2 regions of the Arabiibacter massiliensis genome follow, and region 1 is predicted to be linked to the other one. Evidence: predicted binding sites of a transcription regulator. Region 1 holds the regulator's gene; the other holds the start of a gene.

The links. Region 1 encodes LexA, which represses DNA repair genes until DNA is damaged. Its sites were predicted from a motif close to CNAACANNTGTTNG; they were not measured.
Region 2: ruvC (crossover junction endodeoxyribonuclease RuvC) is a predicted target of LexA. The motif match lies at 2,379-2,392, and genes of this name have one in related genera.

The regions. Positions count from the first base shown of each region.
Region 1 is NZ_LR698996.1:544,952-549,158, forward strand. Features, by position in the region: gene miaA (tRNA (adenosine(37)-N6)-dimethylallyltransferase MiaA) at 1-394, shown strand, start outside; gene hflX (GTPase HflX) at 569-1,885, shown strand; gene lexA (transcriptional repressor LexA) at 1,958-2,596, opposite strand; gene FX134_RS02345 (hypothetical protein) at 2,711-3,019, shown strand; gene nrdR (transcriptional regulator NrdR) at 3,117-3,563, shown strand; gene dut (dUTP diphosphatase) at 3,563-4,009, shown strand; gene FX134_RS02360 (MerR family transcriptional regulator) at 4,096-4,207, shown strand, end outside.
Region 2 is NZ_LR698996.1:3,242,955-3,247,161, forward strand. Features, by position in the region: gene FX134_RS13860 (ferric reductase-like transmembrane domain-containing protein) at 1-137, shown strand, start outside; gene FX134_RS13865 (YebC/PmpR family DNA-binding transcriptional regulator) at 257-1,060, shown strand; gene FX134_RS13870 (amidohydrolase family protein) at 1,150-1,740, opposite strand; gene FX134_RS13875 (LuxR C-terminal-related transcriptional regulator) at 1,765-2,301, shown strand; gene ruvC (crossover junction endodeoxyribonuclease RuvC) at 2,451-3,002, shown strand; gene ruvA (Holliday junction branch migration protein RuvA) at 2,999-3,598, shown strand; gene ruvB (Holliday junction branch migration DNA helicase RuvB) at 3,631-4,207, shown strand, end outside.

The sequences.
Region 1 (4,207 bases):
CAAGCTCTCGGCGATTCCCCAGGTGGTGCCCGCCGTCTTCCTCGGGCTTTCGGTCGATCCCGACATGCTGCGCGCCCGCATCGACGCGCGCGTCGATGCGATGATGGAGGCGGGGCTGGCAGACGAGGTGCGCGGGCTGCTCGCGCGCGGGTTCCGCGAGGGCATCACGGCGCCGCAGGCCATCGGGTACAAGGAGATCGCGGCCGCGCTCGACGGCGAGACGACCCTCGATGAGGCCGTGCAGCGCATCAAGACGGCGACGCATCGCTACGCGAAGCGGCAGCGCACGTGGTTTCGCAAGGACGCGCGCATCCGCTGGATCGATGCCGACGCGGGCGATGCCGACGCGCTCGTCGTGGAGGCCCTCGCCCTGCTCGAGCGCTCGGACGCCTGAGGCAGGCGGGTCGGACGGCATCCGTTTCCCTGCGGTTTTCGGCGCGGCCGTCCTCTATGCTATGATGATGGCGCGCCGTTGAGCGCGGCCCTCCGTCGAGCGAAGGAGCATCCATGCAGCCGAGGTGATCGTTTCTCGTACCGTCTTGATCCGTCTCTGGGAAAGGATTGCCCCATGTCAGAATTAGAATCCGTCATCATGCGCGGGATGGTTCCCGTCTCCGAGCAGCGCCGCGAGAAGGCGGTGCTCGTGGGCGTCGACCGCCCGGGCTCGACCTGGCCGCTCGCCTCGTCGCTCGCCGAGCTGGAGCGGCTCGTCGACACCGCCGGCGCCGACGTCGTGGCCGCGACGTCGCAGAAGCTCGATTCCCCGAATCCCAAAACGTTCGTCGGCACCGGCAAGGCCGAGGAGGTGGCGGAGCTCGCGCGTGCCCACGGGGCCGACCTCGTGGTGTTCGACGACGAGCTCACGCCCTCCCAGCAGGCCAACCTGGAGAAGGCCGTCGGCAAGGACGTCAAGGTCATCGACCGCACGGCGCTCATCCTGGACATCTTCGCCCTGCACGCCACCAGCAAGGAGGGCCGTCTGCAGGTGCGCCTCGCGCAGAACGAGTACCTGCTGCCGCGATTGCGCGGCATGTGGGCCCACCTGGCCTCCAACCGCATGGGCGGCGGCGTGGGGTCGCGCTTCGGCGAGGGCGAGAGCCAGCTGGAGGTCGACCGCCGCATGGTGCGCAAGCGCATCACGTCCATCAAGCGCGAACTCAAGCATCTGGCCGAGGTGCGGGCGGTTCAGCGCGAGAGCCGCTACGAGAGCGGCATGTTCAAGGTGGCGCTGGCCGGCTATACGAATGCAGGCAAGTCGAGCCTGCTCAACCGTCTGACGAACGCCGACGTGCTCGCCTACGACAAGCTGTTCGCCACGCTCGACTCCACCACGCGCAAGTTCGTGCTGCCCGAGGGACGCGAGATCACCATAACCGACACGGTGGGATTCATCCAGAAGCTGCCGACCACGCTCGTGGAGGCGTTCAAATCAACGCTCGACGAGATAACGGGCGCCGACCTGGTGCTTCACGTGGTGGATGCCTCGTCGGAGGAGTACGCTTCGCAGATAGCCGCCGTCGAGGACGTGCTCGGCCAGATCCATGCGCAGGACCTCGGGCGCGTGCTCGTGTTCAACAAGTGCGACCTGCTCGACGACGAGGCGCTTGCAGCCCTCAAAGCGCGCCATTCCCAGGCGCAGTTCGTGTCGGCGGCGACGGGGGAGGGCACTGCCGAGCTGATCGACCACATCGCCCGCGTCGCCTCGGCCCACGACGAGCATCTCGACGTGCTCGTGCCCTACAGCCGCGGCGACCTCGTGTCGGTGGCTCATGAGCGCTGCCATATCCTGTCGGAAACGCACGAAGAGGGCGGCACGCGCATCGTCATGCTGGCAGCGCCTTCCTATGCCGGATCGTTCAGGCCCTTCGCGGTGGAAAGAGGCTGAGCGCCCGCGTCCGACGCTCCTGACGACGCCCCCTCGACGACGGCTCTCCCGTGTCGAGGGGGCGTCGGGCATTTACAGGCGGCGGAAGACCGCGACCACCTTGCCCGCGATGGCGCAGTCGGTGGTGATGATGGGCTCCATCGTGGAGTTCTCGGGCTGCAGGCGGATATGGTCGGGCTCCTTGTAGAAGCGCTTGACCGTGGCACCGTCGTCGACGATGGCCACCACGATGTCGCCGTTGTTCGCCACCGGCTGCTCCTTCACCACGACGTAGTCTCCGTCGTTGATGCCGGCTTCGATCATGCTCTCGCCGCGCACCGACAAGAGGAAGGAGGGCGAGTCGCCCACGATGTCGGTGGGGAGCGAGATCGTGTCGGTGATGTTCTCCTCGGCGAGAATGGGCGAGCCGGCCGCCACGTTGCCCACCAGCGGCACGTTCACGATCTTGCTGAAGCACGGCTGCACGATGTTCGTGGCGAGCGCCGCGTCCTCGAGCGGATAGGTGAGCGCGATGGAGCGCGACTTGAGGGGATCGCGCTTGATGAGGCCCTTCTCCTCGAGCGCCTTGAGGTGCACGTGGACGGTGGAGGGGGAGGAGAGGCCCAAGGTCTGGCACACCTCGCGCACGGTGGGGCCGTAGCCCTTCTCGCGGATGCAATCCTCGATGCAGCTGAGAACCGCTTGCTGACGCTTCGTCACTTTCTCGGACATTTCTCGTCCTTTCCTTCAACCGAACAAATGTTTTAAAACTTGTTGACATGAACCTTTGTTCGGACTATTATATATGCGAACATAGGTTCTACGCAAGAGCAAGGAGCAAGAAAGATGAAGAATTTCGCGATGCGCTATCCAGTGAACGGCACCTCCGCGCTGCAGCCGAAGCTTTCTCATCCGTCTTCCAGCCGGGGGACCATCATCAAGTTCCCGGCACAAGCCGCTCCCTGCGCGGCCCATGGCTCCCTCGGCGCTCAGCGTTGCGGCGCGCGCGATAGGATCCTCGGCTCGGAACTGGTCCGCAGCCTACGTTACGGCACTGCGAAAGGCCGCTCCTACGACCGCATCGCGCCATGGCAGGCGGTTGTCGCCGGCATCGTGTTCGCGGCGGTCGCGCTCCTGGCCGTGCTCGGCGTCTGAAGGCCGGCGGGAGGGTTTTTTGCGCGATTCTCTTTCGTCAATTGAGCCACAATATATAGTGTGCTAGGCTGATCGGAAAGCGATCTAAGGAGCCTGAATGCGCTGTCCTTCCTGCGGCAACCCCGAATCGAAAGTGGTCGATTCGCGACCTTCCGAAGACGGCACGGCCATACGCCGCCGCCGCGAATGCCTCGACTGCGGAAGGCGTTTCACTACCTACGAGCGGCTGGGGGAGAACCCGCTCATCGTCATCAAGACGGACGGTTCCTCGGAGGCCTACGATAGACAGAAGCTCATGCGGGGCCTGCTGATCGCGTGCGCCAAGCGCCCGATCGCGCCCGAGCAGATCGCGGCCCTCATCGACAGCATCGAGGCCGAGCTGCGCAACGCGTCGAAGACCGAGATCGGCTCGAAGGAGCTCGGCGACATGGCGCTCGTGCGCCTCGCGAAGCTCGACGACGTCGCGTACGTGCGCTTCGCGAGCGTGTACAAGGACTTCCAGAACGTCGAGGAGTTCTCCGCCGCGTTGGAGGAGCTGCGCTGATGGCCGTCCTCCGCGTGCCCCTGCAAAGGCTCGATCCCGATCTTCCCGCGCCCGCCTACGCCTATGCAGGCGATGCCGGCGTCGATCTGCGCTCCACCTGCGACGTGCTGCTCCAGCCCTTCGAGCGAAAGCTCGTGCCCTGCGGCATCGCGCTCGCCATCCCGCGCGGATACGCCGGGTTCGTGCTGCCTCGCAGCGGCCTCGCCATCAAGCACGGCGTGTCCCTCGTGAACGCGCCCGGGCTCATCGACAGCGACTACCGCGGCGAGGTGGGGGTCGTCCTCGTGAACCTCGATGCGCACGAGCCGTTCGCCGTGAAGCGGGGGGATCGCATCGCGCAGCTCGTCGTGCTCCAGGTCCCGGCGGTCGAGTTCGATCCGAGCGAGGAGCTGCCCGAGACCGAGCGCGGCGCGGGCGGCTTCGGCAGCAGCGGCGTGAGGATGTAAGGAGCGTTAGAGTAACTCTAACGTGAAAACCGTCGAAGAGAACGGTTGCTTAGAGTTACTCTAAGCAACAACCGGGGAAGGCGACGATGGCCGACGAGGAGCGAAGCGGTTTCGAGGAGCATGGCGATGCGAGCGTCCTGCCGTGCTTCGGCATCGCCGAGGTCGCCGACCAGACGGGCATCTCGGCCTTCACGATCC
Region 2 (4,207 bases), 2.7 Mb from region 1:
TTCCTTCCGCGCTGGGAGGAGGCACCGCCGCCCAGGCGAGCGTCGCCGTGTACACGGCGGTGTTCGCGGCGTATGCCGTTTTTCGCGTGAGCCGCGCCGTCTTCGACAAAAAGCCCGCTTTCCGGGCGGCGCATTAGGCCGATTCGTCCCCTCGGCCCCACAGCCGTTTTTTGAAGACCGTGCGGAAGGCGACCGGGGGATTTGACTCGTGTGCTAGAATAGGCGGCTGGCAAGAGCACCAATTGAAGGGACGTATATGTCAGGGCATTCTAAGTGGGCTACAACCAAGCATCGTAAGGCAGCGGTGGACGCGAAGCGCTCCGCGCTGTTCAGCAAACTGTGCCGCAACATCACGGTGGCTGCGAAAGAGGGCGGCGACCCCAACCCCGACAACAACGCGTCGCTCGCGGCCGCCATCGAGAAGGCCAAGGGCTACTCCCTCCCGAAGGATAAGATCAAAGTCGCCATCGACAAGGCGTTCGGCTCCGGCAAGGACGCCGCGAACTACGAGACGGTGGTCTACGAGGGCTACGGCCCCTGCGGCGTGGCCGTGTACTGCGAGGCGCTCACCGACAACCGCAACCGCACCGCCGCCGACGTGCGCGCGGCGTTCAACCATCACGGCGGCAACCTGGGCACCTCCGGCTCCGTGGCGTTCATGTTCGAGCGCAAGGGCCAGGTCATGGTTGCCAAGGAGATCGAGACCGGCGACAAGAAGAACCCCATCGGCCCCAACGGCGCCGCCGCTGACGAGGACGAGTTCATGATGGCCGTGGCCGAGGCCGGCGGCGTGGACTACGAGGACGCCGACGACGAGTGGATCGTCTACACCGCGCCCTCCGACCTCATGGCCGTGAAGAAGGGCCTCGAGGAGCAAGGCGTCGAGGTGAAGGGCGCCGAGATGACGATGGAGCCCACCACGCCCGCCACCGTGAGCATCTCCGACGCGAAGAAGGTCATGCGCCTCATCGACAAGCTCGAGGAACTCGAAGACCTGCAGAACGTCTACCACGCCATGGACATCACCGACGAGATCGCCGAGGCGCTCGACGCCGAGTAGAGCCCGATCGGCCGATTCTGCGTAAAAGACGGGGCCCCGCGAGCATGATGCTTGCGGGGCCTTTCATGCGCGCACGGCTTGCCCGGCGCCTATCCCTCGAACACGATGTCGCCGTTCGATACGGTGTAGAGCACCTTCGACTCCGAGATCATCTTCGGGTCGACGTCGAGGATGTTCTGGTCGAGCGCCACGAGGTCGGCCTTCTTTCCCACCTCGATCGTCCCCACGACGTCCTCCATGAAGTTCTCGTACGCCACGTTCTTCGTGTACATCTCGAGCATCTGGTAGGCGGTGAGGCCCTGCTCCTTCCAGCGGTAGAAGTCCTCGTCCTCCTCGCCGGGGAAGGGGCTGTTACGCGTGATGCCCACCTCGATCTCCAGCAGCGGGTCGTAGGCGGTCACGGCGCCGTCGCTGCCGCCGCTCAGGATGCAGCCCGCCTCCAGCATGTCCTTGGCCGGATACATGGCGAACGCGCGCTCCTGTCCGATGAACGCCGTCTCCAGCTGGCACAGCGGGTCGTTGTACATCCAGAGGAACTGCAGGTCGCTGACCACCTTGAGGTCGGCGCAGCGCTTGATGTCCTCGGGCGCGATGGCGCACACGTGCACCATGGTGTGGCGCGCGTCGCGCTTGCCGTTGGCCGCCTCGGCGCGCTCGTAGGAATCGAGCGACGTGCGCACGGCCCCGTCGCCGATGGCGTGGATGTGCAGATCTACCTCATGGGCATCGGCATCGCGGGGCTGCGCGACGGCCGAGGTGGTGGCGGGGTGCTCGGCCGGCGGAGGGCCATGGTGCTCGTCGCGCTGTTCTCCGCGTGCTCGGTCGGTTATCTTGCCTGGTCGATCGCGTCGTTTGCCGCAGGATGGGCGAGCCCGCGCAACGCGTTCGTGGAGCTGTCGGGGGCGGTGAACCTCGTGTTCGCCTGCCTGTACCTGGCCGGCTACGTCCGCCTGCGCCGCGAGGCGTCCGCGCCCACGGCGGTGCCGGTGGTGGCGAAGCGCTACGATCTGACGAAGCGCGAGGAGGAGATCCTCGAGATGCTCTCGCGCGACATGAGCAACCAGCAGATCGCCTCGCAGGCGTTCATCTCGGTGGGCACGGTGAAGACGCACGCCCACAACATCTACGCGAAGCTCGGCATCGCCGGACGCTCGGAGCTGCCGGCGCTGCTTGAGCGCGAGGTGGCCCGCGCGCTCGAGGGCGGCGAAGGCGGCAGCCTGCAGCCGGCCGCGCGCAGGTGACGGCGCGCGAAGACTGTCGGGCTATGGAAAAGCCGACTTTCCCGTCCCTGTCGCATGGTTTTGTGGTAGGATGATTGCGAACATACGTTTGTGAGATTTGCGGCGACGTTCGCGGCCCTTCGCCGCTTGCGCGCGGCGGGAAGGCGACGATGGCGCGCACCGAACGAACCATACTCGGCATCGATCCCGGGCTGGCGAACACCGGCTGGGGCGTCGTGGCGCAGAACGGGCCGCGTCTGGCATGCCGCGCCTACGGATGCGTCTCCACGTCGAAGGACGCTCCGCTCGAGCAGCGCCTGCGCAAGATCCACGAGCAGATGGCGGCCGTCATCGCGCGGTTCGAGCCCTCGTGCGTGGGCATCGAGACGGTGTGGTTCGGCGTGAACGTGCAGAGCGCCTTCGCCACGGGCCAGGCGCGCGGCGCCGCGCTCGTGGCGTGCGCCGAGTGCGGGCTGGAGGTGCTCGAGTTCTCGCCGAGCCAGATCAAGCTCGCCGTGGTGGGGGAGGGCTCGGCCGAGAAGGAGCAGGTGCAGTACATGGTGCGCCAGCTGCTCGCGCTCGACGACGTGCCGCGCCCCGACCATGCGGCCGATGCGCTGGCCGCGGCCATCTGCTACACGACGCACGAGGGCTTCGCGCGGCGCACGGGCGCGGCGTGCTCGGTCTTGGACGCCCCCGAATCGGGAAAGGATCGGCGATGATCGCGTTTCTGAAAGGCACCCTGGCGGGAAAGACCACCTCCGCCGCCTACGTCGAGGTGGCGGGCGTCGGCTACGCCGTGGGCATGTCGCAGGCGGCGCTCTCGAAGCTGCCCGAGAAGGGCGGCGCGGTGGAGGTGCACACCCACCTGCAGGTGAGCGACAGCGGCATCGCGCTGTACGGGTTCCTCACCCTGGAGGAGAAGGCCCTGTTCGAGCGCCTGATAAGCGTGGGCGGGGTGGGGCCGAAGGTGGCGCTCGCGGCGCTTTCGGCGTTCTCGCCCGCCGCGCTCGTGGCAGCCGTGCAGGCGCAGGACGTGGCCGCCGTGCAGCGGATACCCGGCGTGGGCAAGAAGACGGCCTCGCGCATCATCCTCGAGCTCAAGGGCTCGTTCGACCAGGGGCTCGCATCGCTCTTCGACGAGGGAGCGCCCGCCGCGGTCGTCACGGCGGAGCGGCTGGCGGGCGCGCGCGAGGCGCTCCTGTCCATGGGATTCACCTCTGCTGAGGCCGACGTCGCACTCAAGGGCGCGCCCGAGGACGGCGACGAGGGAGTGCTGGTACAATACGCCCTGAAACGACTGGGATCGAACGCGTAGGCGCTCCGCGCCGACGAAACGGATAGGCGGCCATGGCTGACAACGGCATCGAAATAGAGGGGCTCGTGTTCGAGGCGGACGCCGCTTCCGGCGAGGCGCGCCCGGCTTCGAGCGGCGAGGCGCGAGCGCGTACCGTGGCGGCCGAGCTCACCGAGGACGATCTCGCGCTCGACCGCAGCCTGCGTCCCAAGCGCCTCGGCGACTACCTGGGGCAATCGAAGATCAAGGAGTCGCTCGCCATCCTCATCGAGGCGGCTCAGGCGCGCGGCGACGTGGTGGACCACATCCTGTTCTCGGGCCCCCCGGGCCTCGGCAAGACCACGCTCGCCACCGTGGTGGCCAACGAGCTGGGCGCCAACATCAAGACCACGAGCGGCCCGGCCATCGAGCGCACGGGCGACCTCGCGGCCATCCTCACGAACCTCGAGGAAGGCGACGTCCTGTTCATCGACGAGATCCACCGCCTGAACCGCATGGTGGAGGAGGTGCTCTATCCCGCGCTCGAGGACTTCGCCCTCGACATCGTGGTGGGGAAGGGCCCGGCCGCCCGCTCCATCCGCCTCGACCTTCCGCACTTCACGCTCATCGGCGCCACGACGCGCACGGGGC